2 regions of the Mesorhizobium sp. WSM4819 genome follow, and region 1 is predicted to be linked to the other one. Evidence: riboswitches for the same ligand, from Rfam matches in the RefSeq annotation. Region 1 holds a riboswitch; the other holds the start of a gene.

Region 1 (15,032 bases):
GGCATTGCCGCGGCGGCGGTGTTCGCGTCAATGCTGGTCGGTGGAACGCTGGGCCTGATAGCGGGCTATTCGGAGCGCTGGTACAGTCATCTCATCCTGCGCCTGGCCGATGTCGTCATGAGCTTTCCCTCGCTGCTGCTGGCGCTCATCGTGCTCTACACACTGGGCCCAAGCATCACCAACCTGGTGATCGTTCTCGCCGTCACGCGCATGCCGATCTACCTCAGAACGGCGCGCGCGGAAGTGCTGGAGCTGCGCGAGCGCATGTTCGTCAGCGCCGCGCGAGCCATGGGCGCGAAGCCGGCCCGGATCATCATCCGGCACATCGCCCCCCTGGTCCTGCCGACATTGGTGACGATTTCAGCCATTGATTTCGCGACCGTCATTTTGTCGGAATCGGCGCTGAGTTTCCTTGGCCTCGGCATTCAGCCACCGGACTTCACGTGGGGTGCGATGGTGGCAAACGGCCGCGGTTATCTCGCCACCGCCTGGTGGATCGCATTCTGGCCAGGCCTTGCAATCATGCTGACGACGCTGTCGCTCAACATCCTCTCGAACTGGGCGCGCACCGTTGCCGATCCGCAGCAACGCTGGCGCCTCCAGACATTGCGAAAAGCTGCCCGATGAGCAACGCGACCATTCTCAAGGTCGAGGGCCTGACCGTCGATTTTCTTTCGGATGATCAACCGGTACGCGCCGTCGACGATGTCTCTTTCCACGTCAGCCGTGGCGAGACGCTGGTGATCCTCGGCGAAAGCGGTTCGGGAAAGAGCGTCAGCACCAGCACGGTGATGGATCTCATCGACTGCCCGCCAGGCGATATCGCGGCCGGCTCCTGCCTCTTCGACGGCGTCGAACTGTCAGGCCTCGGCGCCGAGGCGCGCCGAAGCATCAACGGCCGCAGGATTGCGATGATCTTTCAGGATCCGCTCGCCTATTTGAACCCGGTCTACACGGTGGGGCGCCAGATCGAGGAGGTCTTTGAGAGCCACGGTGCGGCAGCCGGCAAGGGCGCACGCGCCAAGACGATAGAGCTGCTTCGGCGCGTCGGCATTCCGGAGTCGGAAAACCGCGTCGACTTCTATCCGCATCAGTTCTCGGGCGGACAACGCCAGCGCGTGATGATTGCCATGGCGATCGCGCTGAAACCGGACATCCTGATTGCCGATGAGCCGACGACCGCTCTGGACGTCAGCGTGCAAGCGCAGATCCTCGATCTGCTGCGCGATCTCCAGCGCGAAACCGGCATGGCGTTGATCATGATCACCCATGACCTCGAAGTCGCCGCGTCCATGGCGGACCGGATTATCGTCATGAACGGCGGCAAGGTCGTCGAGACGGGCATCGCCAGGGAGGTCTTCAGCAATCCGCAGCACGCCTATACCCGCCGCCTCATCGCCGCCCTGCCCGACGGCAACGCAGCGGAGGCGCCCAACAGGCGTTCGACGGCGATCGCCGGCGAGACGCTGCTCAAGGTGGAACATCTCACCAAACATTATGAGCTTGCTTCCGGAGCTTTTAGCAGCAAGCGGACGTTCAAGGCGGTGGACGACATAAGCTTTGAGGTCAGGAGAGGAGAAACGCTCGGCATCGTCGGCGAGTCCGGGTCCGGCAAATCGAGCGTCGCGCGCATGCTGCTGGGGCTGATCGCGCCAAGCGCCGGTAGCGCGGTCTTTGCCGGTGAGAACATCTTCGACATGAATGGGACGCGCCTTATGGCGTTTCGGCGCAAGGTCCAGATGGTCTTCCAGGATCCGTACGGATCGATGAATCCGCGCATGCGCGTTTATTCGATCATTTCCGAGCCCTGGGTGATCCACCGCGATATCCTGCCGAAGGACAGGTGGAAGGCTCGCGTGGCAGAGCTCCTGGAATTGGTTGGGCTGTTGCCAGAGCACGCCGAGCGCTACCCGCACCAGTTTTCCGGCGGCCAGCGACAGCGCATCGCCATTGCGCGCGCACTTGCCAGCGAGCCGGAACTGATCGTCTGCGACGAGGCGGTTTCGGCCCTCGACGTCTCTATCCAGGCGCAGGTGATCGAACTTTTGGCCGACCTCAGGACGAGGCTCGGCCTCTCCTATATTTTCATCACCCACGATCTGCCGATCGTGCGCCATTTCGCCGACCGGATCATGGTCATGAAAGACGGAAAGATTGTCGAGGAAGGCCAAACCGCGGCGCTGTTCGGGGTGCCTCGCCACGACTATACGCAAAGCCTGTTGCAGGCTGTGCCTAAGCCCAAATGGCTTACGCAGGCTCAATAGTTCCTGGATATCGGCCTCGATTGTCCGCGCGCGCCCAGCTAGCGTTGCCGACTGATGGGCCGAATGCGCTTGACAAAATGGCGATCGCCCGCTCAATTTGACCCATTCACCAGGGGGGTCCCGGCAAGGGGCTGAGATACTGCTGGCTTTCGCGGCGCAGTGACCCGTTGAACCTGATCCAGTTCATACTGGCGTAGGGACGGTGCAAGCGCTTTGCGGGAGTCCATGCCCGAAAACCTGTAAGCAGGCCAACCAGAGCGTCTTTTCATCCTTCCGGCACAGAACTGGGTCTCCAATGCATGAGCAAAGGAGCCTCAAGATGAATGCCATTTCCCCCGCCGTGTCGACGGGACCGCTGCCTGCCTCACGGAAAATCCACAAGTCCGGCGTCCTCTATCCGCACATCAAGGTGCCGATGCGGGAAATCGCCGTCCATCCGACGGCAGGCGAACCGCCTGTCACCGTTTACGATCCGTCCGGCCCCTATACGGACCCGACTGTCGTAACCAGCATCGAAAAGGGCCTCGCCAGGTTTCGCCATGAATGGGTGACGGTGCGCGGCGACGTCGAATTCCACAATGCCCGCAGTGTCAGGCCGGAGGACAACGGCTTTGCGTCAGGTGAGCGCCTGACGCCGGAATTTCCCGTGCGCCACCGGCCGCTAAAGGCAAAAACGGGCAAAGCGGTGACGCAGCTTGCCTATGCGCGCGCCGGGATCATCACCCCCGAAATGGAGTTCGTCGCCATTCGCGAGAATCTCGGCCGCGAGAGCTTACGCGGCGGGATACAGCGCGACGGCAACTCTTTCGGCGCGGCGATCCCGGACTTCGTCACGCCGGAATTCGTGCGCGACGAGATAGCGCGCGGACGGGCTATCATTCCCGCCAACATCAACCACCCGGAGAGCGAGCCGATGATCATCGGCCGCAATTTCCTGGTCAAGATCAATGCCAATATCGGCAATTCAGCCGTCACCTCGTCGATGGCCGAAGAGGTCGAAAAAATGGTCTGGGCGATCCGCTGGGGAGCCGACACCGTCATGGACCTGTCGACCGGTCGCAACATCCACAACATCCGCGAATGGATCGTCCGCAATTCGCCTGTGCCGATCGGAACCGTGCCGCTCTACCAGGCGCTTGAGAAGGTCGGAGGGATCGCTGAGGACCTGACCTGGGAAATCTACCGCGATACGCTGATCGAACAGGCCGAACAGGGCGTCGACTATTTCACCATCCATGCCGGTGTGCGGCTGCACTACATCCCGCTGACGGTCGACCGGGTCACCGGCATCGTGTCGCGCGGCGGCTCCATCATGGCCAAGTGGTGCCTGCATCACCACCGCGAAAGCTTCCTCTACGAGCATTTCGAGGAAATCTGCGACATCTGCCGCGCTTACGACGTGTCGTTCTCGCTCGGCGATGGCCTTCGTCCCGGCTCGATCGCCGACGCCAACGACGCGGCGCAGTTCGCCGAATTGGAAACGCTCGGCGAGTTGACAAAGGTCGCCTGGGCCAAGGATTGCCAGGTCATGATCGAGGGGCCGGGCCATGTTCCGATGCACAAGATCAAGGAGAATATGGACAGGCAGCTCGAAGTCTGCGGCGAGGCGCCCTTCTACACGCTTGGGCCGCTGACCACCGACATCGCACCCGGCTACGACCACATCACCTCAGGCATAGGTGCTGCGATGATCGGCTGGTACGGCACGGCGATGCTCTGCTATGTCACGCCCAAGGAACATCTCGGTCTCCCGGACCGCAACGACGTCAAGACGGGCGTCATCACCTACAAGATAGCCGCGCACGCCGCCGACCTTGCCAAGGGACATCCGACGGCGAAGGTGAGGGATGACGCCCTTTCCCGCGCACGCTTCGAGTTTCGTTGGGAAGACCAGTTCAACCTGTCGCTCGACCCCGAAACCGCGCGCTCCTTCCACGACGAGACCTTGCCGAAGGAGGCGCACAAGCTGGCGCATTTCTGCTCGATGTGCGGGCCGAAATTCTGCTCGATGCGCATCTCCCACGACATTCGGGCCGAGGCACAGAAAGAGGGCATGGCGGCGATGGCCGCGAAGTACCGCGAGGGCGGCAATCTTTACATGCCAGTGGACGGCGAACCGCCCATGCCGAAGATGCCGGAGCCGTCATGAGGCTGCTGGTCAAAGGGGCCGGCGTCGCCGGCCTCACCGCCGCCTTCGAACTCGCCGCCCGCGGTGCTGCGGTAACCATTGCCGAGACCCGGCATGGCCTTGGCGGCAACGCATCATGGATGGCCGGCGGCATGCTGGCGCCCTGGTGCGAGCGCGAAAGCGCCGAGCAGCCGGTGCTGGATCTCGGACGCGATGCCGCCGACTGGTGGGATGCGGTCCTGCCGGGTCATGTCACGCGGGCCGGAACGCTCGTTTTGGCAATGCCGCGGGATGCGGGCGAACTCGCCCGGTTTGCAAGCCGCACGTCGGGTCATCGGCGGGTCGACGAAGACGAAATCGCGCTCCTGGAACCCGATCTCGCCGGCCGCTTCCGTCGCGGGCTGTTCTTTCCGGGCGAGGCCCAGCTCGACCCACGCCGAGCAATGGCGGCGCTGCATGAAAAACTCGCCGGAAGCGGCGTCGAGTTCCGCTTCGGAGTGGACGCCCGGCACATGACGGGATTCGACCGCGAGATCGACTGCATGGGAATGGCGTCCAGCGATGAAAGGCTTCGCGGCGTGCGCGGCGAGATGCTGATCCTGCGTACACCGGACATCTCGCTGTCGCGCCCGGTCAGGCTGCTGCACCCGCGTTTGCCGCTCTATCTGGCGCCGCGCGCCGACCACCATTTCATGGCGGGTGCAACGATGGTCGAGAGTCTGTCCACGGAGCCGGTCACGGTGCGGGCGATGATGGAGCTCCTGAACGCCGCCTATTCGGTTCATCCCGCCTTTGGCGAGGCCGCGATCGTTGAGACGGGCGTCGGCATTCGCCCGGCGTTTTCCGACAACCTGCCGCGCGTCGAAGCGCATGGCAGGACCGTCGCGATCAACGGGCTCTACCGCCATGGTTTCCTTCTGGCCCCCGCCATGGCGCGCCGGGCGGCCGACCTTGTTTTCGATTCTGACAAACCGGTGGAACTTGCTGATGAAACTGACGGTCAACGGCGAAGCGCATGAGATCACCGCCGCCACCCTGGCGGAGCTTCTCGCGGCGCTTGACTACGAAGGCAACTGGCTTGCAACGGCCGTGAACAGCGACCTTGTGCACGCGACTGAGCGGGCGCTGTTCCAACTGAAGGACGGCGACCGGATCGAAATCCTCTCACCCATGCAAGGAGGTTAGTAACGTGATCGAGCTTTACGGAACCAAGCTTTCGTCGCGCCTGCTTCTCGGCACCGCACAATACCCCTCGCCCGCCATTCTTGCCGATGCGGTCAAGGCATCCTGCGCGTCCGCGGTGACCGTCTCATTGCGCCGCGAAATGGCCGGCGGCAAGGGTGGCGAGAAATTCTGGTCGCTTATCCAATCGCTGCGGCTGCATGTCCTGCCCAACACCGCCGGTTGTCACTCCGTCAAGGAAGCCGTCACGACCGCAAAGATGGCGCGCGAGGTTTTTGGCACGAACTGGATCAAGCTCGAGGTGATCGGCAATCATGACACGCTGCAGCCTGACGTCTTCGGCTTGGTCGAGGCCGCGCGAATCCTGTGCGACGACGGGTTTGCTGTATTTCCTTACACGACGGACGATCTCGTCGTCGCCGAGCGATTGCTGGAAGCCGGATGCGGGGTGCTCATGCCCTGGTGCGCGCCGATCGGTTCTGCGCTTGGACCGGTAAATATCACCGCGCTCCGCTCGATGCGCGGCCATTTCCCGGATGTCCCGCTGATCGTGGATGCGGGCCTCGGCCGCCCATCTCACGCGGCTCTCGTGATGGAACTCGGCTTCGACGCGGTGCTCCTCAACACGGCAGTGGCCAAGGCCGCCGATCCGATCGGCATGGCGCGCGCGTTCGGCAAGGCGGTCGATGCCGGCCGTGAGGCCTATCGCTCCGGCCTGCTCGAGCCGCGCGACCTCGCCGTCCCATCGACGCCGACAATCGGCCGGGCAGTCTTTCAATGAAACTCGATCCTTTTTATCTGATCGTCGACAGCGCCGCCTGGATTGAAAGGCTGGCGCCGCTCGGCGTCAGGCTGGTGCAGCTTCGCGTCAAGAACCTCGACGAGGCTGAGTTGCGCGCCGATATCCGCAAGGCGAAGGCCTTGTGCGCCCGTTACAAATGCCAGCTCATCATCAATGACTTCTGGCGGCTGGCGATCGAGGAGGACTGCGATTTCATTCATCTCGGACAGGAAGATCTGCAAGCGGCGGACCTTACCCGGATCAGGGCTCGGGGTCTCCGTCTCGGCCTCAGCACGCACGACTATCTCGAACTCGAAACAGCCCTTGCCGCCAGACCGGACTATATCGCGCTCGGCCCAGTCTATCCGACCATCCTGAAACAGATGAAATGGGCGCCGCAGGGGCTCGAACGGCTTGGCGAATGGAAGCGCCGGATCGCGCCGACACCTCTGGTCGCGATTGGCGGCCTCAATCCCGACCGGATCGAAGGCGTCTTCGGTGCCGGTGCGGACAGCGCCGCGGTAGTGACCGACATCACATTGGATGCCGATCCGGAAGCGCGAACGCGCCAGTGGATCGAAAAGACGAGCCGATGGCGTTGAGGCGCGAACCGCATGTGCTTGTCGTCGGCGGATCGGACTCCAGCGGCGGCGCCGGCATAGTCCGCGACATTGAGACGATCTCCGCCCTCGACTTGCGCACCTGCCTTGCCATTACCACCGTGACGGTGCAGACGCATGAAGCCGTCACGCAAATCCACAATTTGCAACCCGGTCTGGTGGCCGATCAGATGCGTGCCGCGCTGCAAGCCAATGCGGTCGGGGCGATCAAAATCGGCATGCTCGCGACGGAGCAAACCATCGTCGCCGTCGCGGATGTGCTGCGCCAAAACCCACAGATACCGGCAGTCATCGACCCGGTGCTGGTCTCTTCTTCGGGTTGGCCGCTTCTGGACACAGGCGCTATCGGCGTCCTGAAGCATGAACTCATCCCGCTTTGCCGTCTCGTCACACCCAACCTCATCGAACTGGCTGTCCTTGCCGGCTCAGACCTGGCCATCGACGAGGACGGCGCATTGCAACAAGGTCAGAAATTGCTCACCGCCGGATTGCAGGCCCTGCTGATCAAGGGCGGCCACGCCGCGGGGTGTCGATCGACGGACGTCCTGCTGCGCACCGATCAAGAGCCCATCCGCTTCGATGCGCCGCGTCTTGACGGATCGATGCGCGGGACGGGTTGCGCGCTGGCCAGCGCCATCGCCGCGCACCTGGCAAACGGAAGCCTGCTTGAAGACGGCGTGCGCAAAAGCAAGCTGTTGGTTTTCGAGAAGCTTCGGAAATCGATCTCTCGGGATTGAGGCGGTTGAGCTTGGCGGGGGCTTTTCTGGGCAGCAAGCTGGCGGCCGGTTCTTCGCCTTCCTTCGGAGAATCGCGTTGTCGGGTCTTGTCTCAAGCGATGTCGTCGCGAATGCAGGCCTTCAAATGGCCATCGGACGTTGTTGCCCGTAATGGCGGGACGATGCCGGCGCAAGCGTCGAGGGCAACCGGGCAGCGGGTTCGGAAAACACACCCGGTCGGCGGATTTGCCGGGCTTGGAATGTCGCCCTTCAGCACCTGCCGGCCTTGCCTGGCCAGCGGGTCGAGCGACGGAATGGCCGAGAGCAGCGCGCGCGTATAGGGATGCTGCGGCCGGGCATAGAGCGCGGCAGCAGGCGCGACTTCCATGATGCGGCCGAGGTAGAGAACTATCACCGTGTCGCAGATATATTCGACGACGGCCAGGTCATGCGAAATGAACAGCATGGTTAGGCCGAGCCGGACCTGCAGGTCGCGCAAAAGATTGATGATCTGCGCCTGAATGGAGACATCGAGGGCAGAGACCGGCTCGTCGGCGACGATGAATTCGGGTTCGAGCGTAAGCGCCCGGGCGATACCAATGCGCTGGCGCTGCCCGCCCGAAAATTCGTGGGCGTAGCGATCATAGGCATCGACTGGCAACTCAACAGCAGCAAGCGCCTTCTCAGCCTTCGCCCGCCGCTCGCGTCTGCTGCCGATGCCCTGAATATCGAGGCCTTCGGTCAGGATCTGACCGATGCTCATGCGCGGCGACAGGCTGGCGAACGGATCCTGGAAAATATACTGCATCTTGCGGCGCTGGCGGGCCAGCGGCCCGGCGCTCAGCTTGGTGATATCGACGCCGTCAAACCTTATTTCGCCGGTCGTCGGCTCGATGAGACGCAGCACCGAGCGGCCGATCGTGGTCTTGCCAGACCCGGATTCGCCGACGAGGCCGACCACCTGGCCGCGCGCGATGTCGAAGGAAATATCGTCCAGCGCCCTGACGACAGGACCGCGCGAGAACGCCGTCGGCGCAAAATGCTTGGTCAGGTTCCTGACTGAAAGGAAGGGAGCGTCCACTGTCAGAGATCCTCCCAGCGCAAACAGCGGCTTTGCTGGGTCGACGTCGCCGCGAACAATGGCGGTACAGCAGTGCGGCAGGCATCGACAGCCAAGGCGCAACGCGGCGCGAAAGAGCAGCCCTTGGGCAGCAAGGCAAGCGATGGAACATTGCCGGCGATGGTCGGCAGCGGCGTTCCTGCTGCCTTGAGCGTAGTGGCTTGGCCAAGCCGCGGCACCGAACGCATCAGCCCGGCGGTGTAGGGATGACGCGGACGGTTGAACACCTCGCTCACCGGACCCGATTCCACGATGCGCCCGGCATACATCACCGCGACCCGGTCGGCGATCTCGGCAACGACGCCGAGATTGTGCGTGACGAACAGAATGCCCATGCCGCGTTGCGCCTGCAGCGCGGCCAGCAGGTCGAGAATCTGGGCCTGGATGGTGACGTCGAGGGCGGTGGTCGGCTCGTCGGCGATCAACAAGGTCGGATCGCACGACAAGGCCATGGCGATGGTGGCGCGCTGGCGCATCCCTCCCGACAGCTCATGCGGGTATTGCCGCGCCCGCCGACCAGGGTCGGGAATTCCGACCTGAGCCAGCAGCCGCACGGCATCAGTGGCCGCATCACGGTGCGATCTGCCGAGATGGATGCGGATCGGCTCGGCGATCTGTTCGCCGATGCTGTAGACCGGATTGAGGCTGGTCATCGGCTCCTGGAACACCATGCCGATGTCGTTGCCGCGCACCTTGCGCAGCGACTCGGGATCGAGGCCGGTCAGTTCGGTGACCGTGCCGTCCCTGCGCCGCAACGCGATCGAGCCCTCGGCAATGCGTCCGACCTTCTTCGGCAGCAGGCCGATGATCGACAGGCTGGTGACCGACTTGCCCGATCCCGACTCGCCGACCAGCGCAACCGTCTCGCCCGAACCTATCACCAGGTCGACGTCCTGCACGGCGGCGATGTCGCGTCCGGCGATACGGAACACCGCCCGCAGACCGGAAATCGAGAGGATCGGAGCGTCCACGGTCAGCGCAGCAAGCCGACGTCGCGAAGGATGATGTCGACCTTTGCGGCTTCCTCGTCGTTCAGGCTGCGTTGCGGCCGCGCCATGGTGTTGGAGGCGATGATGCCGAGGCTCCTCATCGCGGTCTTGAAGGCACCGACCCCGGCCGAGCCGGCGCTCGTCCTGCCGAGCGAGATCCAGACGATCTCGAACAGCTTCAACAGCCGCTCCTGCTCCAGGCGGGCCTCGGCGTGCTGACCCGCCTGCATCAGGTTCCACAGCCTGACGTAGCCGTGCGGGTCGACATTGGCGAGGCCCGGCACGACCCCATGCGCGCCCATGGCAAGCACGCTGTCGACCAGGATCTCGGACCCGGTCATGCCGAAAAAATTCGGGTCGTTGGCCATGTCCTTGAGCACATAACGCAGATTGCCGTCGTCACCGCTGGAATCCTTGATGCCGGCGATAACGCCCTCGCTGGCAAGGCCGACGGTGGTCTGGCGCTCCAGCTTGACATGGACGCAGACCGGGATGTCGTAGGCGATGATCGGGATGTCGACTGCGTCCTTGATGTAGCGGAAGTGATCGCCGATCTCGGGCTGGCTGGTGCGGGCATAGAACGGCGCGGTGACCACGACTGCGTCAGCGCCGGCCGATCTGGCGATCAGGGCGTGGTTGATGACGCGATCGGTTGTCGGGTCGATGACTCCGGCGAAGATCGGAACGCGGCCATTGTTGACCTTGACCGCGTGCTCGATGATGGCCCGGCGGCCGGCCTCGTCATGGAAGACCACCTCGCTGGTCGAGCCGAGCACGAACAGGCCGTGAACGCCGCCGTCGAGCAGGTTTTCGATGGTCCGCGTGAACGACGCAAAATCGACACTGAGATCGGAATGGAGTGGGGTGACGACGGGTGGCACGACACCGGTAAACAGGGGCATTTTTTCAAAAACCTTCAGGTCAGTTGAGATCGGAACGAGGGTCGAATGCATCGCGCAGGCCATCGCCGATGAAGTTGATGGCCAGCACGGTGAGCACGAGTACGGCGCCGGGAAACATCCATTGCCAGGGGTATTGCTCGAGCACCACGGTGGAGCGGGCGAGATTGAGCATGTTGCCCCAACTGGCTTCGGGCGGTGCGATGCCGAGGCCGAGGAAGGAAAGGCCGGCTTCGAGCAGAATGGCATTGGCGATCTGCAGCGTGGCGTAGACGACAAGAATGTCGATGCAGTTCGGCAGGCCGTGGCGGAACAGGAGATGCGGCAGCCCCGCCCCCATGCCACGGGCGGCGACGACGAAGTCACGCTCGCGCAGCTCGAGCAGCCGGGCGCGCACCATGCGCGACAGCACCGGCCAGGAGAGCAGCGAGATCACCAGGATGGTCGGCGCGATGCCGGTGCCGGCGATCGAAGCGAGCACGAGCAGGAAGATCACCGGCGGCAGGGTCATGGCGAGGTCGACGAAGCGCATCACCGTGCCGTCGACAAGGCGCCCGCCGAAGCTGGCGACAGCGCCGACCAGAAAGCCGATGACGATCGAGATGGCGACCGAGCAGACGGCGACCAGCAGCGAGATCCGTCCGCCTTGCAGCAGCCGGGCCATGACGTCGCGGCCGACGCCGTCGCTGCCTAGCCAATGAATGGCGGACGGCCCCTTGTTGATCGCCCTGAGATCGATGGCGTTGGGGCTGAACGGCCACCACAGGGGATAGGTCGAGACCGCCAGCAGAATGGGGACGACGATAAGCAGACCGGCGCGCGCCGCACGATTTTCAAAGAACCGGCCGAGCGCGCGGCGAAGCGGCCCCTTGGTTTGCGGCCCGGCTGTCGGGTCGATTGTCGGAGCTGGTGCGGTGATCGTCATCACGACACCTGGATGCGCGGGTCGACGACGGCATAGACGATATCGGTCAGGAGATTGACCAGAATGACGCAGATGCCGATTACCAGAGTGGCGCCCATGATCACCGGGTAGTCCCTTGTGCCGACGGCGTTGACCAGCAGCAGGCCCATGCCCGGCCAGTTGAACACGCTTTCGAGGAAGATGGCGCCGCCGATCGCTATGCCGACCGTCGACCCGATCAGGGTGATGACCGGTAAAAGCGCATTGCGGGTTGCATGCTTGATGATCACCCAGAATTCGCGCACGCCCTTGGCACGTGCGGTCCGCACATAGTCCTGGTTGAGCACTTCCAGCAGCGACGCGCGCATGTAGCGCATGATCAGCGCGGCGTGTCCGATGGACAGCAGGCAGGCGGGCAGGACCAGGTGCGCGAGCACGTCCGCTAAGGAAAAAGGCGCGCCGGCGGTCTGCATGCCGCCTGATGGCGCCCAGCGCAGCAGCACCGAGAAAAAGTACAGTCCCAGAAGTGCCGTCAGAAACGCCGGGCTGGAGATGCCGACGAAGGAAACCACCGACAGCGCGATGTCGGGCAGCGTGTTGCGGCGGACGGCGCTGAAGATGCCGGCGGAAATGCCGAGCACGATGGCGATGGCCAGGCCGGTGCCCATTAACAGCGCGGTCGGGCCGATGCGCTCCATGACCAGCGGCAGCACGCCAACGCCGCTGCGCTGGATCGAATAGCCGAAGTCGCCGCCGAGCGCAGCGCGAAGCCAGGCGAGGTATTGCACGGGAAGCGGCTGGTCGAGCCCAAGCCGGTCGCGCAGGACTTCGAGGTCGGAAGCCGACATCGGGCTGGACGGATTGATATAGGCATCGATCGGATCGCCGGGCGCCAGCCGCAGAAGGATGAAGATGAGGACGCTCAGGGCGACCAGCATCAACAGTCCTGTAGCGCTGCGGCGGGCAATGAAACTCAGCATTGGCTGTCCGTGGCGATGGTGAGCGGAGCCGGCATCGTGCCGGCCCGTATCATTGGCGGGCCGGAATGGCCCGCCAGCCGTTTTACTGGATGTCCCAGCGTTCCGGGTGAGCCGCATAGGGACCGCCGCCCGGCGCCGGCGTCCAGACAAAGTCACGCAGCTTGTTGGAGGCTACGCCATAGCGGTTGGCCACCCATAATGTCGCCCAGGGCAGATCCTTGTTCATCACCTTGCAGACTTGCTGCCAGGATTGATCGATCTTGGCCGGATCGGTCTGGGCGAGCGCAGCGTCCAACGCGGCGCTGAGATCATCGAACTCGATGCGCATGGTGTTGAAGCCTGCCGGCGGAATCTGGGACTTGTTGAGACCCGGGCTGATGCCGGCCGGATTGGGACCGTTCTGCAGGCCGGCATAGACCATCGCAAACGCGTTCCAGTCCGGCGTGCCTTCCTTGTAGACGATGCCGTTATAAGTCGGCGTATCGACGACGCGCGGCACCACATTGATCCCGACCTCGGCCAGCATCGACTGGATGGCAGCCATCACGTTGGCGGCTTGCGGCGAGCCGTAATAGGTCAGCAAGGTGATCGGCTTGTCGCCGTTGATCTTGTCCCAGCCGGCCTCGGCAAGCAGAGCCTTGGCTTTGGCCGGATCATAGGCATAGGGTTCGAGGCCTTCGGGAAGCAGGTGCGGCGCGACGTAGCCGCAATTCGCCGGCTTGGCCGCGCCGCCATAGAGGCTCTCGATGATGGCATTGCGATCGATCGCGTACATGATCGCCTGGCGCACGCGAACATCCTTAAAGAGCTCGACCTTCTGGTTGAGGCCGATGTAGTTGACCACATAGGAGGCGCCCTCGATCACCTTGAAATTGCTGTCGCTCTTGAAGGTTACCGCGTCGTCGGGCTCGACATAGGTGAACTGGATTTCGCCGGCGCGCAGCGCCGCAACGGCCGCCGCCGGGCTCTCGAAATATCGGTTGATGAGCACGTCGACCTTCGGCTTGCCGCCGCGATAGTCGTCATCCGCGGCCAGTTCGACATATTGATCGCTGACATAGCGCTTGAACTTGAAGGGGCCGGTGCCGACCGGCGTCGTGGACCACCAGGTGCTCGTAGCCAGCGTTTCCGGCGGCATCGCGGCCAGGGCATGCTCCGGCAGGATCATCACCTGCGAGAGAATCGACAGGAAGGAGCCGTTGGGCTTCGACAATTTGACGACCACGGTGCGATCGTCCGGCGCGTCGACCGACGCGATGTCGCCGAGGCGCGCGGCAAACAGGCTGCCGGAGGCCTTGTTCCTGGCGAGCTCAAGCGTGAACTTGACGTCCTTGGACGTGAACGGCTTGCCGTCGTGCCAGCTCTCCTGGGCAAGGTTGAACGTGTAGGTCAGCTTGTCGTCGCTGACTTTGTAGTCCTTGGCCAGATCGCCTTCGAGTTCGGTCAGTTCGGCGTTGTAGATGACCAGCGGTTCAAAATAGGTGCTGAGCCAGGTAAAGCCGCCGGTCGCAGCCAACGGATTGAAGTTCTTGGGAAAGCCGCCGGGGCCGACATCGAAGCCTCCGGTGATGGTCTTGGCGCCCTGTGCCTGGACGCTGGTGGCAAGGCTAATGCCGCCGAGCAGCAGCCCGGTGATGGCCAGATGACGAGCTATAGTTCTGATGCGCATGGTTTCCTCCCTTGGCATTGTCAGGTAGTTCGGCGTTGGGTCAGGTAATCCGGTTTTTGGCGATCACTTGCTGAATACCCCTGTAGTGGTCGTCGAGGCGCTCGCGCGCCCGGTCGACGTCCTTGGCGGCGACCGCCTCGACGATCTCGTGATGGTCGCGCCAGGTCGCCAGCGGCGTCGGATTGTCGAGGCTGGTGAAATTCGAGGCCTTGTTGAACGCCACCCAGAAGATGTCGATCAGCGCGCTCAACATGTGATTGTTCTGGCAGCGGAACAGCAACTGATGGAATTGCTGGTCCTCTTCGGCAAAGCTCTCCTGGCGCTCGGCGCGCCGCCGCATGCTTTCGGTCAGCTGGCGCAGCGCGGCGATGTCTTCGGCGCTGATCATCTCGATGGTTTTTGCGATCAGGCCGGTTTCAAGGACACGGCGGATCTCGCGCAGTTCCTCGACGTCGCGCAGCGAATCCTGCAGGCCGTATGCCAGATTATCCAGCAACGGCTTGAACGAGAATTCCTTGACGAACACGCCAATGCCGCGACGCGTCTCCAGAATGCCGATCGACTCCAGTGCCTTGATCGCTTCGCGCACCGAGTTGCGGCCGACGGCGAGCCGCTGCGCCAGGAAGGTCTCCGGAGGCAAGGGGTCCCCCGCCTTGAGCTGGTTGCTCTGGATATATTTCCTCAGGCTCTCCTGCACGCTGACGTGAAGCAGCGGCGGTCGGGCCAGCGGTTCGATCGATTTTTGGTCCGGGTTCAACTTGGGTTCCGAGCTCAACTTGG
Region 2 (15,032 bases), on a different contig from region 1:
CGTGCGCGCCTGTTCCGGCTTGAACAGGAAGTCCTTCATGTAGGAGACGACGTGGCGCTGCTCGCCGTTGATGACAAGGTTCTCGCCGCGGCCGTCGGTGAGATACTGCGCCAGCGTCTCTTGCGGGTCGACCGCCTCGCGTTTCTGGTCGAGCGTGGCGATCTCCAGATTGGTGCCGAGTCGCACCGTGCCTGAGTCCGGCTTCAATTCGCCGGTCAGCATCTTCAGCAGCGTCGTCTTGCCGACGCCGTTCGGGCCGACCAGGCCGACGCGGTCACCGCGCTGGATGCGGGTCGAGAAACCCCTGACCACGGTGAGGTCGCCAAAGCTCTTCTCGATGTTCCTGGCCTCGATCACCAGCTTGCCGGATTCGGCGGCGTCGCTGGCCACCATGGTCGCCGCACCCTCGGCGCCGCGATGGCCGCGAAAGCGCTGGCGCATGGTCTGCAGTTCGCCAAGCCGGCGCATGTTGCGCTTGCGCCTTGCCGTCACGCCATAGCGCAACCAGTGCTCCTCGCGCACGATCTGGCGGCCAAGCTTGTGCTGCTCGCGCTCTTCTTCTTCCAGCACGGTGTCGCGCCATTCCTCGAAATGGCCAAAACCCTTGTCCAGCCTGCGGGTCTGGCCACCATCGAGCCAGACGGTGGCGCGCGACACGCGCTCGAGGAAGCGGCGGTCGTGCGAGATGACGATCAGCGCCGAAGAGGTGCGGGCAAGCTCCTCCTCCAGCCATTCGATGACCGACAGGTCGAGATGGTTGGTCGGCTCATCGAGGAGGAGAATGTCGGGCTCCGGCGCCATGACGCGGGCCAGGGCAGCACGGCGGGCTTCGCCGCCGGAGAGATCGTTCGGCCGTTCCTCGCCGGACAGGCCGAGATGCTCCATCAGATAGGTGGCGCGGTAGGGATCGTCGGCGGGTCCGAGCCCCGCCTCGACATAGGCGCGGACGCTGGCGAAACCATCCATGTCGGGCATTTGCGGCAGGTAGCGCACTGTTGCCGAAGGCTGGCGGAACACCTCGCCATCCTGCGGCTCGATCAATCCCGCAGCGATCTTCAGCAACGTCGACTTGCCCGAGCCGTTGCGGCCGACCAGAGCGATCTTGTCGCCCGCCGACGCCGTCAGTTCCGTCCCGTCGAGCAGCGGCGTGCCACCGAAGGTCAGTTTTATCCCGTCGAGATTGAGAAGCGGCGGCGCCATGTCAGCTTTCAGGTAGGGGGAATGGATGGGCGAGCAACAGCGCGCGGCCGCTGCCCAGCGCGACTTGGAGCCGGCCCTTGACCTCGTTGGAAATGGTCAGCGACGAGCCGAACGCCACCTCGACATGGTTCAGCGGCCATTTGGCGCCGGTCACGGTCAGACCGGCAAGGTCGGAGAAGCCGAGAATCGAAAACAGCGTGCCGTCGGCGTAGTCGAAGCCGGCCTTTCCGGGAAGCAAGGGCACGCCTTCCTGTGCGCCACTGGTCAAAAGCACCTCTGTCCCTGCCTCGGCCAGCCGGACGCCGAGCGCCAGGTGCAGGAAGGCGTGGTCGGTGCGCTTGCCGCCGAACGCGCCGGCGAGCACGAGGCTGGTCGCGCCGCGTTCGAGCGCGGCGGCGATAGCCAGTTCGCCGTCGGTCTTGTCCTTTTCTGCCGGAAACACCTGGCGCGGCACGGCGGCGAGCCCGTCCGGCAAATCCGCCGGCACCGAATCGAAGTCGCCGACCCAGAGTTCCGGCGTCAGGCGCAGAGTCCGGGCATGGCTGATGCCGGCGTCGGCGGCGATGACACGCGTGCCTTCGACCTGGCGATCGAGCAGCGGCGTGCGGATAAGGTCGCCGCCAAGCAGGATGGTGAATTTGCTCATATGCGTGGCCCTTACCAGCCCTGCTTGCGAAACGGAAGGCCGCGGTCTGGATGCCCGGCAACTTCCGCTTGCGCCGCAGATGGGCCGGGCCTATGTGTCGAAGCGCTCTAACGGGGTGCTGGACGCGATCTTCGCGGACCGGCTGAGAGGCAACCGGCCAACCCGCTGAACCTGATCCGGTTTGTACCGGCGGAGGGATTAGACGTTTCGGACAACCCGACGCCTCAATTCCCTTCAACGCCAACGAAGGAGGCGCCGATGCGCACGTTGTTATACACACTTGTTTCGGCAGTGCTGCTCGCGGCGACCGTTCTCGCCGGCACCGGGCCGGCATCCGCGCAGGAAAAACTCACCGTCTATACCTATGAGAGCTTCACCGCCGAATGGGGTCCAGGCCCGGCGGTCAAGAAGGCGTTCGAGGCCGAATGCGGCTGTATTCTCGAATTCGTCGCGGTCGCCGACGGCGTCGCCCTGCTCAACCGCGTCAGGCTGGAAGGGGCCGCGACCAAGGCCGACATCGTGCTCGGCCTCGACACCAATCTGACGGCGGAAGCCAAGGCCACCGGCCTGTTTTCGCCGCATGGTGCCGTCATCCACGTCAAGGTGCCGGGCGGCTGGAGCGACGATATTTTCGTGCCGTTCGACTATGGTTATTTCGCCGTCGTCTACGACACCGAAAAGCTGAAGACGCCGCCGAAGAGCCTGAAGGAATTGGTCGAGGGCAATGCCGATGAAAAGATCGTCATTCAGGATCCGCGCACCTCGACGCCCGGTCTCGGCCTGCTGTTGTGGGTGAAGTCGGTTTATGGCGACAAGGCGCCCGAAGCCTGGGCCAAGCTTAAGGCAAAGGTGCTCACCGTGACGCCGGGCTGGAGCGAGGCCTACGGCCTGTTCACCAAGGGCGAGGCGCCGATGGTGCTGTCCTATACCACGTCGCCGGCCTATCATATGGTCGCCGAAAACACCCAACGCTATCAGGCAGCGCCCTTCGACGAGGGCGCGTATCTGCAGATCGAGGTTGCCGGCATCACCAAATCAGGTGCGAAGAACCCGTTTGCGCAACAGTTCCTGACTTTCATGACCGGGCCGAAATTCCAGGATGTCATTCCCGAGACCAACTGGATGTTCCCTGCCGGCAAGACCGAGAAGCCGCTCAATCCGGCTTTCGACAAGCTCGTCAAGCCGACCAAGACGTTGCTTTTCAGCCCCGAAGAGGTCGCCGCCAACCGCAAGGCCTGGGTCGACGAATGGCTGTCGGTGATGAGCAAGTAGGACTTAGATTTCTGCATGGTGTTCGCTCCACGCCACCCCCCTCTGGCCTGCCGGCCATCTCCCCCTCCAGGGGGGAGATCGGATGTCACTTCCGCTTTCGCCAATCGCAACAGTCGAAGGATTGAGGCGAGGGTGAAGCTTCCAATCTCCCCTCTTGTGGGGGAGATGGCCGGCAGGCCAGAAGGGGGTGGCCGGGAACTCGACCTCAGCCACATCCCATCTTTCAGCGCCCGCCGTTAAGTTGGGCAGCGCGGAATGCACACTGGCCATCGTAGAGATCCCCGCATCACCGCCGGCACCATCGCGCTTGCCGCTGTTGCGCTGCTGATCGGCGGCGCGTTCGCCGGGCTCATCGTCGAAGGCGCACGCGATCCGTCCGGCGCCGCGTCGGCCTTCGATTCCTACCTCTTCCGCGTCGCCCGATTCACGCTGTGGCAGGCATTGCTGTCGACGCTGCTCTCCGTCGTGCCGGCGCTGTTCGTGGCGCGGGCGCTGTCGCGGCATCCGCGCTTCTTCGGTCGCGGCCTGATCCTGCAGCTCTTCGCCGTGCCGCTCGCGCTGCCGGCCATCGTCGCAGCACTCGGGATTTTGGCACTCTATGGCCGTGCCGGCTATTTCGCCGGCGTGCTCAGCGCGATCGGCGGTCAGGGCTGGCCGGGCATATACGGCCTGTCCGGCATCCTCGTCGCCCATGTCTTCTTCAATCTGCCGCTGGCCACGCGGCTGTTCCTCGAAGCGCTTGCGACAGTGCCGGCCGACCAGTGGCGGCTGGCGAGCCAGCTCGGCATGGGCGCCAGGCCCGCCTTCCGGCTGATCGAATGGCCAACGCTGCGCGCGGCGCTGCCGGGCGTCGCCGGGCTTGTCTTCATGCTCTGCATCACATCCTTTACCATCGTACTCACGCTGGGCGGCGGGCCGCGTGCGACAACGCTGGAGGTCGCCATCTACCAGGCGCTGCGTTTCGATTTCGATCCTGCCCGCGCGGTGACGCTGACAGTGCTGCAGATCGCGCTGACCTTCGTCGTCGTGCTGGCATTGATGCGGCTCGGCGCCAATACCGTCGGCGACGCCAACCTGCCGGTGGCTTCGCGCCGCTATCTTTCGGCCGGCGCCGCCGAGACCGTGCTGAACGCAGCATTGATCATCCTCGCTTTGCTGTTCGTCGCCGGGCCGATGGCGGCCACGGTCACGTCAGGCCTTGGCGCCGATCTCGGCCGGCTGGCGGGCGAGAGCGCGGTGCGGCAAGCGGCGCTGACCAGCGCCGTGCTCGCCTTGCTGGCGGCGCTGCTTGCAGTGGCGCTGTCGCTGTCGCTGGTCATGGCACGCCGGGCGCTGGCCTTGAGGCGTCGCGTCGGCGCCAGGACGCCGCTCGAATACGCCACGGATACCGGCGCCGGCTTCGTCCTCGTCGTGCCGCCCGTCGTCATCGGCGCCGGCTGGTTCCTGCTCCTGCGGACCGTCAGCGACGTCTTTGCCATCGCCCCTGTCATGGTCGTCGCCGTCAATGCGGTGATGGCGATGCCGTTTGCCATCCGCGCCATTCGCCCCGGCTATGATGCGGCGAGCGAACGCCACGAACGGCTCTGTTTGCTGCTTGGCATTTCGGGCTGGAACCGTTTCCGGCTGGTCGACTGGCCGTCGCTGCGGCAGCCGCTCGCCACCGGTTTCGCGTTCGCGATGGCTTTGTCGCTCGGCGATCTCGGCGTCATTGCCCTGTTTGGCAGCGACTCCCTGCAGACGCTGCCTTATCTCCTGCTGGCCCGCATGGGCAGCTACCGCACGATGGACGCGGCCGGCCTGGCATTGCTGCTCGGCCTGGTCTGTCTCGCGCTTGTCCTGGCCGCGGACTGGCTGGGACGGGGAGAAAGATCATGACGCTCAACAGCGAAAACGGTACGGCTGTGCGGCTGGAAAAGGCCTCGTTCAGCTATGGCGAAGCGCCGTTTTTATTCCATGTCGAGTTCGCCGCCTCGAAGATCACCGCCATCATGGGGCCGAGCGGCTCGGGAAAATCGACACTGCTCAACCTGGTGGCCGGCTTCGAGACGCCGCAATCGGGCCGCGTGCTGATCGGCGGCGCCGATGTCGGCGCCAAACCGCCGTCGGCGCGGCCCGTGTCGATGGTGTTCCAGGAAAACAATCTCTTCGCCCATCTTTCGGTCGAACGAAATGTCGGCCTTGGCCGCTCGCCATCGCTCAGGCTGACCGAGGCCGACCACGCTGCAATCGCCGCGGCGCTCAAGCGCGTCGGCCTTGCCGGCAAGCAACAGCGCCTGCCGCGCGAACTCTCCGGCGGCGAGCGGCAGCGCGTCGCGCTCGCCCGCGTCCTGGTGCGCGACCGGCCGGTTCTCTTGCTCGACGAACCGTTCGCCTCGCTCGGACCGGCGTTGCGCGACGACATGCTCGATCTGGTAGCCGACGTCCATGCGGAGCGGCGCATGACGGTGCTGTTCGTCACCCATCAGCCGGAGGACGCCCACCGTATCGGCCAGGACATGGTGTTCCTGGACAATGGCACGGTTGCCGCAACCGGGACTGTCGCCGATTTTTTTACCAAGGCTGGACCGGAAGCCTTTCGGCGCTATATCGGTGCAGGTCCGTTTGGCGCAGGATCACGAGATGTTGCCCGGAAGCGGACATAATTTACGGCCAAACCGGCTTCAGGCGATGTGGCGTTTGCTTGCCATGGTCAAAGTAGTGTGGCTAGGTCCTCCGATACTGGTCCGGCATAGGTTGTGATTTGCCACTACGGTGCCATCCGCGCTCGTGGGCTCGAATGACGCTGTGGCAGTTGATTTTGCGCATGATCTGAAAATCGATGCCCGATTTTCGGGCCATGTGCCGAGAGCCGAAAGGAAGCTGTTCTGCCGACCGGCACAGACAGAGTGAGAAGGAAACCGCTGGCGCGCTTCCTGGCGCTGGCCGGCTTTGCCATGGCGTTGGCAAGCTGCCAGATGTTCACGCCTCCGGACGTTCAGGAATCCGGCTTCCAGCCTTCCAGCAAACCGGTCACCGTCGACAATGTTGCCGCCAACAGCAAGGTCGCCGAAATGGCCAAGGCGCAGCATCCGCGCATCCTCGCGACCTATGGCGGCGAATATTCCGATCCCAAGCTCGAGCGCATGGTCGCCAAGGTCGTCGGCAGCCTGACGGTGGTTTCGGCCAACCCGAGCCAGACCTACCGCATCACGATCCTCAATTCGCCCAACGTCAACGCTTTCGCATTGCCTGGCGGCTATCTCTACATCACGCGCGGCCTGTTGGCGCTGGCCAACGATTCGGCCGAGCTCGCCGCGGTCATCGCGCATGAGATGGGCCATGTCACTGCAAACCACGGCTTGCAGCGCCAGCAGCTCGAGGCCGAGGAAGGCTTTGCGACAAAAGTCGTCTCGGATGTGCTCGGCGACAGCCCGACCGCCAAGGCGGCACTGATCCGCGGCAAGCTGCGGCTTGCCCAGTTCTCGCGCAATCAGGAGCTGGAGGCCGACGGCATCGGCATCAAGTCGATCGGCGAGGCGGGCTTCGATCCGTTTGCCGCCGGCCGCTTCCTGCAGTCCATGTCGGCCTACACCGATTTCCGCTCGATCAGCGGCGCCACCGACGCCAGCCTCGACTTCCTGGCAACGCACCCGAACACGCCGCAACGCATCGATCTGGCGCAGCGCCATGCCCGCCAGTTCGGCGCGCCCGGCGTCGGCACGCGCGACCGGGACGCCTTCCTCGCCGGCATAGACGGGCTGCTCTACGGCGACACGCCGGAGGAAGGCTATGTGCGTGGCGAAACCTTCCTGCATCCGGGGCTCGGCGTGTCGTTCTCGGTGCGCGACGGCTTCATCATCGACAACTCGGCCGCGGCGGTGACGGCAACCGGGCCGGGCGACATAGCGATCCGCTTCGACGGCGTCTCGATCGACAGGAACCGATCGCTGACCGACTACCTCCGCAGCGGCTGGGTGGCCGGTCTCGACGAAAGCAGCGTGCGCCAGGAAATAATCAACGGCAACGAGGCGGCGACGGCGCATGCCAGCGCCGAGGGCTGGCAGTTCGGCATCGCGGTGATCCGCGCCGGCGGCCAGGTCTACCGGCTGCTGACGGCAGCCCCCTCCGCCAGCACCTCGCTGGACGCGGTGGCGCGCTCGGTCAGCGGCTCGTTCCGGATCTTGAGCGCGGCCGAAAAAGCAGCGCTGAAGCCGCTGCATATCCGCGTCGTCACGGTCCGGCCCGGACAGACCATGGGTTCGCTCGCGGCGCAGATGGTCGGCGTCGACCGCAAGCTCGACCTGTTCAGGGTGCTCAATGCAATGTCGCCCGGCGCAGCCGTTTCGGCCGGCGACAAGGTCAAGATCATCACCGACAGATAGGGTGTGTCGATATTCAGGTGATGCCGGCCCGCAAACGGCAATTTCCTGCGCTTCGACCTTCGCCGGCCGGAGCACTCATGAGCGGTCGCGGCAGTAAGGCTACGGCCGGCGTAGGCCGGTGCTCACGTACTTTATGTACGCTCCGCTCCGGTTCTCGGAAACCACCTGGTTTGGTCGCTTCGCGCCCGTCTTCGACTCCGACTCGTCCAACCCTGAATCGCAACACACCCTAGGCGGCGGTCGCCAGAAACTCGGGGTTTTGCTTCACCAGCGCTATCTTGAGCTTTTCCATGGCGCGTGCCTCGATCTGGCGGACGCGTTCCTTGGAGATGCCAAGCGCCTCGCCGAGGGCTTCGAGCGTCGCTCCCTCGTCGCTCAGCCGGCGTTCCTCGATGATCCTGAGCTCGCGGGCATTGAGCGCGCCGAGCGCGGTTTTCAGCCAGATAGAGCGGCGTTCGACATCGATCGTGTCGCCCACGACTTCGTCCGGCAAAGGATCGTCCGAAACCAGGAAATCCATTCGCTCGGTGGCGCCCGCATCGTCGGCGAGCGGCTGGTTGAGCGAACTATCCGGGGCCGAAAGGCGCGAGTCCATCATCGCCACGTCGGCCTCGGAGACGCCAAGCGCCACCGACACCTCGCGGTAGAGCGACGTGTTCGAGATCGGCTCGGCACCGTTCGCCAAGCGGGCGCGCAGGCGCCGCAAATTGAAGAACAGCGCCTTCTGCGCCGAACTGGTGCCGCCGCGCACGATCGACCAGTTGCGCAGGATATAGTCCTGCATCGAGGCACGGATCCACCACGTCGCATAGGTCGAAAACCGCACCTCGCGCTCCGGTTCGAAACGGGCCGCTGCCTCCAGCAGGCCGACATGGCCTTCCTGCACCAGGTCGCCGAGGGGCAGGCCATAGTGGCGGAACTTCGAGGCCATGGAAATAACCAGCCGCATATGCGCCATGGCGATTTGGTGCAGTGCCTGCTGGTCGTTGTCTTCCTTCCAGCGCAGCGCGAGAAGATGCTCCTCGTCGCGCTCGAGATAGGGGGCTTTCATCGCCGCGCGGACCATGGTTCGCCCTGCCGTATCTTCCATCATGCCACGCTCCCTGTTCCGGGCGTTGCGGTGCGATCGCTCGCCCCTGAGCTGGCATCGTGGTTGAATTGGCGACGCCGCGCCCTACAACAGCCAACAAACGTGCCACCCGCGCGAATGGTTCCGCCGCTGATGTTGCGTGGATTGCACTGTTCGAAAGCTCGATGCGGCGGTCGCTCCTCGGCCGGTTGGCGCGAGTTGATGTGGTTTTGAGAATTGGATTTCGAAAGTGTCTTATTTTTGAAATCTGGTTCCTTATTTCGCCAAGCTGCATCTGTCAGTTTCCGGCGCTCACAAATGCGCCGGACGCCGGGCCCGGACGCCGGCCAATGACGGGATCACAGAAAAATGAAATGGCTCAAATCGCTTATCGTCGCCGCAACACTGCAGGTACTGGCAGTCACATCAGGCCATGCCGGCGCCAATCTCGATCAGATCAAGCAGGCCGGTGTCTTCAAGGTCGGCACGGAAGGTACCTATGCCCCCTTCACCTATCATGATGCCTCGGGCGCACTGGTCGGCTTCGACGTCGAGATTGCCAAGGCGATCGCCGAGCGTCTCGGCGTCAAGGCCGAATTCCTCGAAGGCAAATGGGATGGGCTGATCGCCGGCCTCGACGCCGAGCGCTATGACGCTGTTATCAACCAGGTCGGCATCACCGAGGAGCGCAAGGCCAAGTATGATTTCTCCGATCCCTATATTGCTTCCAAGGCGGTGCTGATCGTGCGCGGCGACAATACCGACATCAAGAGCTTTGCCGACCTGAAGGGCAAGAAGGCGGCGCAGTCGCTGACCTCGAATTTCGGCAAGCTCGCCGAAGCGAACGGCGCCGAACTCGTCGGTACCGATGGTTTCGACCAATCGATCCAGCTGCTTCTTACCGGCCGCGCCGATGCCACCATCAACGACAGCCTGTCCTTCCTCGATTTCAAGAAGCACAAGCCCGACGCCAATGTGAAGATCGCCGCGCAGGAAGAAAACGCAGACTATTCCGGCGTGCTCGTGCGCAAGGGCGATCCGGAACTGGTCGCCGCCATCAATCGGGCGCTGGCCGACATCAAGGCCGACGGCACCTACCAGAAGATCGCCGACACTTACTTCGGCCAGGACGTTTCGAAGTAAGCGCATTTCCCGGAGCCGGCTGGTTGTCGGCCCGCATGGCAAAGTATCGCGGCGAGCCGTCTTTGACGGCCGCCGCTTTTGGCGTGATATGACGACCGTATGGTCGCGCCTCGATGCTGCCGGGCCGATTTTTTGGGCGGCAATCTCGCAAGGAGAGTTTTCGTGCCGCACTGGCTGCAATTGATGCTGGATTCGTTGCCCACGCTGCTATGGGCCGCGCTGATCTTCACCGTGCCGCTAACGCTGCTGTCGTTCGCATTCGGTCTCTTCGTAGGACTGGTCGCAGCGCTCGTCCGGCTGTTCGGCCCGAAGCCGCTGGTCGCCGTGGTCCGCTTCTATGTCTGGATCTTCCGTGGCACGCCGCTTCTGGTGCAGCTCTTCCTGATCTTCTACGGCCTGCCCTCGGTCGGCATCCTGCTCGACGCCTTTTCAGCCGCGTTGATCGGCTTCACACTCAATATCGGCGCCTATACGTCGGAGATCATCCGCGCCGTCATAGGCTCGGTGCCGAAGGGGCAGTGGGAGGCGGCCTATTCGATCGGCATGACCTGGGGCCAGGCGATGCGACGCACTATCCTTCCACAAGCGGGCCGCGTCGCGGTGCCGCCGCTGTCCAACACCTTCATCTCGCTGGTCAAGGATACATCACTGGCCGCCGCCATCACGGTGCCGGAGATGTTCCAGGCGGCGCAGCGCATCGTCGCCACCACCTACGAGCCGCTGATCCTCTATGTCGAGGCGGCGGCTCTCTATCTGGCGCTTAGCTCGGTGCTGTCGGCGTTGCAGACGCGCCTGGAAAAGCGGCTCAACCGCTATGGCGGCTTCCTCGAGGCGCGCTCATGATCGGCCTCACCGACATCGAGAAGCGTTTTGGTGACAATCTCGTGCTGAAGGGCGTGACCGTCACCATCGAGGAAGGCAGCGTCACCGCCCTTGTCGGCCCCTCGGGCGGTGGGAAAAGCACGCTTCTGCGCTGTATCAACCTGCTCGAGATCCCGACCTCGGGCACGGTGCGCATCGGCGACGACGCGCTTGAATTCCACCCCGGCGGCAAGGTTCACGGCAGGGCCATCCAGCGCCTGCGGCTGCAGACCGGCATGGTGTTCCAGAATTTCCAGCTGTTTCCGCACCGCACGGCGATCGAAAACGTCATGGAGGGGCTGGTGACGGTGTTGAAATGGCCGGCCGGGCGAGCGCGCGAGCGGGCGCTCGCCCTGCTCGAAAAGGTTGGAATGGCGCACAAGGCCGACGCCTGGCCGGCGACGTTGTCAGGTGGCCAGCAGCAACGCGTGGCGATCGCCCGGGCGCTGGCGCCATCGCCGAAAGTGCTGCTGTGCGACGAGCCGACTTCGGCGCTCGATCCGGAACTGGCGCAGGAGGTGGTCGACGTGCTCGGCCAGCTCGCCAGCGAGGGCACCACCATGGTGATGGCGACGCATGATTTGCGCCTCGCCTCCAAAATCGCGCAGGAGGTGGTGTTCCTCGACGCCGGCAGCGTCGTCGAGAAAGGCCCCGCCGCGGTTTTGTTCAGCAATCCGGAGCGCCAGCGAACCAAGCGGTTTATCGCGACGCTGAAGCAGGAGGCAGAGAAGGAAACCGGTGGCGAAATTTAAGGCATGTCGCCCAAATAGTGCATAGCGGTTTTGGGGTGACGATCACTAATGCAGGGCGCGCGGTGGTTTTGCGATCACGACATGCATAACAACAACAACCTAAAGCGCGTCGCATCCAGTCAAACGCGACGATCTTAGGAATAAAAAAACCCGGCGCGAGGCCGGGTTTTTTCAAATTCGAAGGCGAGAAGCGCTCAGGCTGCTTCTTCCTGCTCGGCTTCTTCGTTGTCGGCCTTGGCGCCGCGCTTCGGTCCCTTGTTGAGGTTCACCTCGATGAGGCGCACCGCTTCGGTTTCCGACATGCGGTTGACGGCCGCGATCTCGCGCGCCATGCGGTCGAGTGCCGCCTCATAAAGCTGGCGTTCGGAATAGGACTGCTCCGGCTGATTGTCGGCGCGGTAGAGGTCGCGCACAACTTCCGAGATCGAGATCAGGTCGCCGGAATTGATCTTCGCATCATATTCCTGGGCGCGGCGCGACCACATGGTGCGCTTGACGCGGGCGCGGCCCTGCACGACCTTCAGCGCGCGATCGACGTAATCCTCTTCCGACAGCTTGCGCATGCCGATGGAGGTCGCCTTGGCGACCGGAACTTTCAGACGCATCTTGTCCTTCTGGAAGTCGATGACGAACAGTTCCAGCTTGTGGCCCGCAACTTCCTGCTCGTCGATCGAGACGATCTGGCCGACGCCATGCGCCGGATAGACGATGTACTCGCCCGTCTTAAAACCGTGACGCGCTGCGCTGGACTTCTTCTGCGGGGTGATTGTTGCCATTACGCCATGAACTCCTTGGTGTGGTACCGGCATTCTGCCGGTCGAACTCGCGCGATCGGATACCGATCGTTAGCCGCACAACTACGAACCCACCGGAAAAGCCGAGGGCGGCAAATCGCATAGTCGCGACTGCCTGCCCCAGATCACTCTGGTCCGGATTGAAAAATTCACCTTTCAGTGATTTGGGGCGTTTGCGCCATAAATCGACGTTGTGTCACCGGCATGTTTGGTTCGTGTAGCACAAAAAGTCGGAAGAATCAAGGTTTTGCTGCACGCGCGAAGGTCAAGCGCGATCACCGCCTGTCAAGGCAGTTAACGTGCGGTGCCTGTCAGCACGCGTGATGCCGATCAAGCCGGCGTCGCCGTTACGGTGCCACGCGCCCGTTTTGGACGCGCAAGGATGCTGTGACACTTTGATCTGGCGCATAGTCCTTCCGGAAAATCGATTTCGATTTTCGCGGTCGAGCGCTAGTCGCCCTGGCCGGGCTCGGGGGAAAAATATTTTTCGAACTTGCCGGCCTCGCCATCGAAGGATTTGGCGTCGGCCGGAGGCTCCTTCTTGGCGGTGATATTGGGCCATTTATCGGCGTACTCGGTGTTGATCTGCAGCCATTTGTCGAGCCCTGGCTCGGTGTCCGGCTTGATCGCGTCGGCCGGGCATTCCGGTTCGCAGACGCCACAGTCGATGCACTCGTCGGGATGAATGACGAGCATGTTCTCGCCCTCATAGAAACAGTCGACCGGACAGACCTCGATGCAGTCCATGTATTTGCATTTTATGCAATTATCGGTCACGACATAGGTCATCGGTCGGCTCCGGGACATCCCCTTTTATCAGGGCGACGTGGCGTCCAATCGGACGCACAAGGTACGCTGTAACACTTTGAAACCGCGCATCGTGCGCTTGGAAAATCGATATCGATTTTCGGGCCGATGCGGTGGGCTTTCTTGGTGAGGTAACGTCTTTGCCCGCCGCTTGCAAGGGCGGCCATTGCGTGTGATGCCGGTGTTTCCGGAATGGATTTCCAGCCGGCGATGCGACGAAAGCCGTTATGCGTCAGTCGTCGTCGCCGAACAACCGGTCGGTCTCCCGGCGTTCCTTCTTGGTCGGGCGGCCGCTGCCGGCATCACGCAGTGCGGGGATCGCATCGGCAACGGCCTCGCCCTTTGGTGCCGGCGGCGGCGAGATATCCTCGTAGAGCAAGCGCGCTTCCTCGGCGGGACCGCGCCGGCTGCCGGTGCCGAGCACCTTCCAGACGAAGATGCGCCGCTCGAGAGTGATGGTCAGGACGTCGCCGAGGCGGACCAGATCGGAGGCCTGCGCTGCTTTGTCGCGATTGATGCGAACCCGTCCGGCCACCACCAGCTTCGCCGCCAGCGAGCGCGATTTCACCGCACGCGAAAAGAACAGCCATTTGTCGATGCGCTGGCGGGCATCAGTGACCATCGGAGCGAACGAACTTACTTCTTCAGCTGGTCGCGCAACGCGGCGAGCTTGGCGAAGGGGGAATCCGGGTCGAAGCGCACCGGACGCTCCTCACGAGGCTTCGGCTGGAACGCGGGCTTTCCACCAGGCGCGCCGCCCTTGCCGTCCGGCCTGCCGCCTTTCCAGTCGGGCCGGCTTTCGCGACGATCGGGGCGCTCGCCCTGCGCCTTGCCGTCGCGCCGTTCGCCTGGCTCGCCCTGGGGCTTGGGCTTGAACTTGCTGCGGTCGAAGCGCGGCTTGCCGGCGCCGTCGCCGTCGCGGCGTCCTTCATGGGCGGGTCGGCCGCCCGGGGCGCTGGCCTGCTGCCCGGCCTCTGCCGGCGCGTTGCTGCGGCCATCGCGCGCGGCTTGTCCGCTGCGCGGGCGATTGTCCCTGTCACGGGGCCGGTTGTCGTGGTGGCGGTGGCGTGGGCGCTGGTCGAAGCGGCCCTGCCGCCACAACAGGATGGGTTTTGGTTCTTCGGCCTCTTTCTCGGCCACTGGAGCAGCCTCGCCGGTGGCGGCTTCGACTGCCGCGGCAGGTTCGGCCGAGACTGCTGCCGTTGCGGGCGAGGCTTCGGAAGCCGGCTCGGCCTGTGCGACCTCAACCTCGGCGGTTTCGGGTGCTGCCTCTCGAACTGCGGCTTCAGCTGCAGGCAGATCCTCTACCGTGACCTCAGGCGGAGTTTGCAGCTGAGCTTCTGCGACAGGTTCCGCTTCGGTAGCGGGTTCCGCGAGAGCCTCCCCCGTGGCTTCTGCCACTGCATCCGGCTCAGGACTGTCGGCCGGCGTCTCGACGGCTGCGTCGGCAATCGCGGCTTCCGCTGCCTTGGCCTGCTCGGCTTGTGCCTCCGCCGCCTGCTTGGCCGCGGCGGCTTCACGCACGACATTGTCCTGTGCCTCGAGCCGTGCCTTCACCTCGACAGCCGGCTTCGGCTCGGCCCGGTAGCCGAGGCCTTTCAAGATCTCTTCCATATCGTCGGCCGTGGCGCCGAGAATCGACATCATCGGCGGCGTCATCATGAAGGACTGACCGTCATAGGCGCCGTCGGGGCGCTGGCCGAGGCCCGGCTTCCAGTTGGTTGCGGGCCGGATCAGATCGGCCAGCCGTTCGAGGATGTCGACGCGCACCGCGCGACGGCCGAGATTGCGGTAGCCGGCCAGCTTGTAAAAGGTCTTGTCGAAGGTGGGATCGATGACCACCGAGGTGCGGCCGGAGGCCAGCGCGTGAACCACGTCGCCAAAGCCAGGCTTGTCCTTGCCGTCGTTCTGCAGCGCCCACAACAGCGTCACCAGTCCGGCCGGGGCCGGCTTGATCAGCGCCGGCACGAAGACGTGGTAGGCGCCGAAGCGCACGCCGAGCCGGCGCAGGGCGGCGCGGCCCTCCTGGTCGAGCGACTTCATCTCCTCGGCGATGTCGCGGCGGTTGATGAGGCCGAAATTCTCGACGAGCTGGAAGGCGATGCCGCGGCCGATGCCGGTGATCTG

What was found. A riboswitch is a leader RNA that binds a small molecule or an ion and turns the genes downstream of it on or off. The one in region 1 is predicted to bind thiamine pyrophosphate.
Region 2: another riboswitch for thiamine pyrophosphate. It lies ahead of thiB (thiamine ABC transporter substrate binding subunit); the one in region 1 lies ahead of thiC (phosphomethylpyrimidine synthase ThiC).

What each region holds. Positions count from the first base shown of each region.
Region 1 is NZ_JBVVQO010000006.1:194,968-209,999, reverse strand. It holds gene AC0L18_RS08550 (ABC transporter permease) at 1-627, shown strand, start outside; gene AC0L18_RS08545 (ABC transporter ATP-binding protein) at 624-2,264, shown strand; TPP riboswitch at 2,366-2,482, shown strand; gene thiC (phosphomethylpyrimidine synthase ThiC) at 2,584-4,413, shown strand; gene thiO (glycine oxidase ThiO) at 4,410-5,411, shown strand; gene thiS (sulfur carrier protein ThiS) at 5,380-5,577, shown strand; gene AC0L18_RS08525 (thiazole synthase) at 5,582-6,355, shown strand; gene AC0L18_RS08520 (thiamine phosphate synthase) at 6,352-6,957, shown strand; gene AC0L18_RS08515 (hydroxymethylpyrimidine/phosphomethylpyrimidine kinase) at 6,948-7,712, shown strand; gene AC0L18_RS08510 (ABC transporter ATP-binding protein) at 7,804-8,772, opposite strand; gene AC0L18_RS08505 (ABC transporter ATP-binding protein) at 8,775-9,782, opposite strand; gene AC0L18_RS08500 (dihydrodipicolinate synthase family protein) at 9,785-10,702, opposite strand; gene AC0L18_RS08495 (ABC transporter permease) at 10,722-11,624, opposite strand; gene AC0L18_RS08490 (ABC transporter permease) at 11,624-12,583, opposite strand; gene AC0L18_RS08485 (ABC transporter substrate-binding protein) at 12,666-14,252, opposite strand; gene AC0L18_RS08480 (FadR/GntR family transcriptional regulator) at 14,293-15,032, opposite strand, start outside.
Region 2 is NZ_JBVVQO010000009.1:153,180-168,211, forward strand. It holds gene AC0L18_RS11270 (ABC-F family ATP-binding cassette domain-containing protein) at 1-1,200, opposite strand, end outside; gene AC0L18_RS11275 (thiamine diphosphokinase) at 1,202-1,846, opposite strand; TPP riboswitch at 1,948-2,061, shown strand; gene thiB (thiamine ABC transporter substrate binding subunit) at 2,105-3,118, shown strand; gene thiP (thiamine/thiamine pyrophosphate ABC transporter permease) at 3,374-4,993, shown strand; gene thiQ (thiamine ABC transporter ATP-binding protein) at 4,990-5,760, shown strand; gene AC0L18_RS11295 (M48 family metalloprotease) at 6,052-7,479, shown strand; gene AC0L18_RS11300 (RNA polymerase factor sigma-32) at 7,709-8,572, opposite strand; gene AC0L18_RS11305 (amino acid ABC transporter substrate-binding protein) at 8,918-9,691, shown strand; gene AC0L18_RS11310 (amino acid ABC transporter permease) at 9,854-10,534, shown strand; gene AC0L18_RS11315 (amino acid ABC transporter ATP-binding protein) at 10,531-11,304, shown strand; gene AC0L18_RS11320 (CarD family transcriptional regulator) at 11,499-12,080, opposite strand; gene fdxA (ferredoxin FdxA) at 12,549-12,887, opposite strand; gene AC0L18_RS11330 (RNA-binding S4 domain-containing protein) at 13,138-13,527, opposite strand; gene AC0L18_RS11335 (helicase-related protein) at 13,542-15,032, opposite strand, start outside.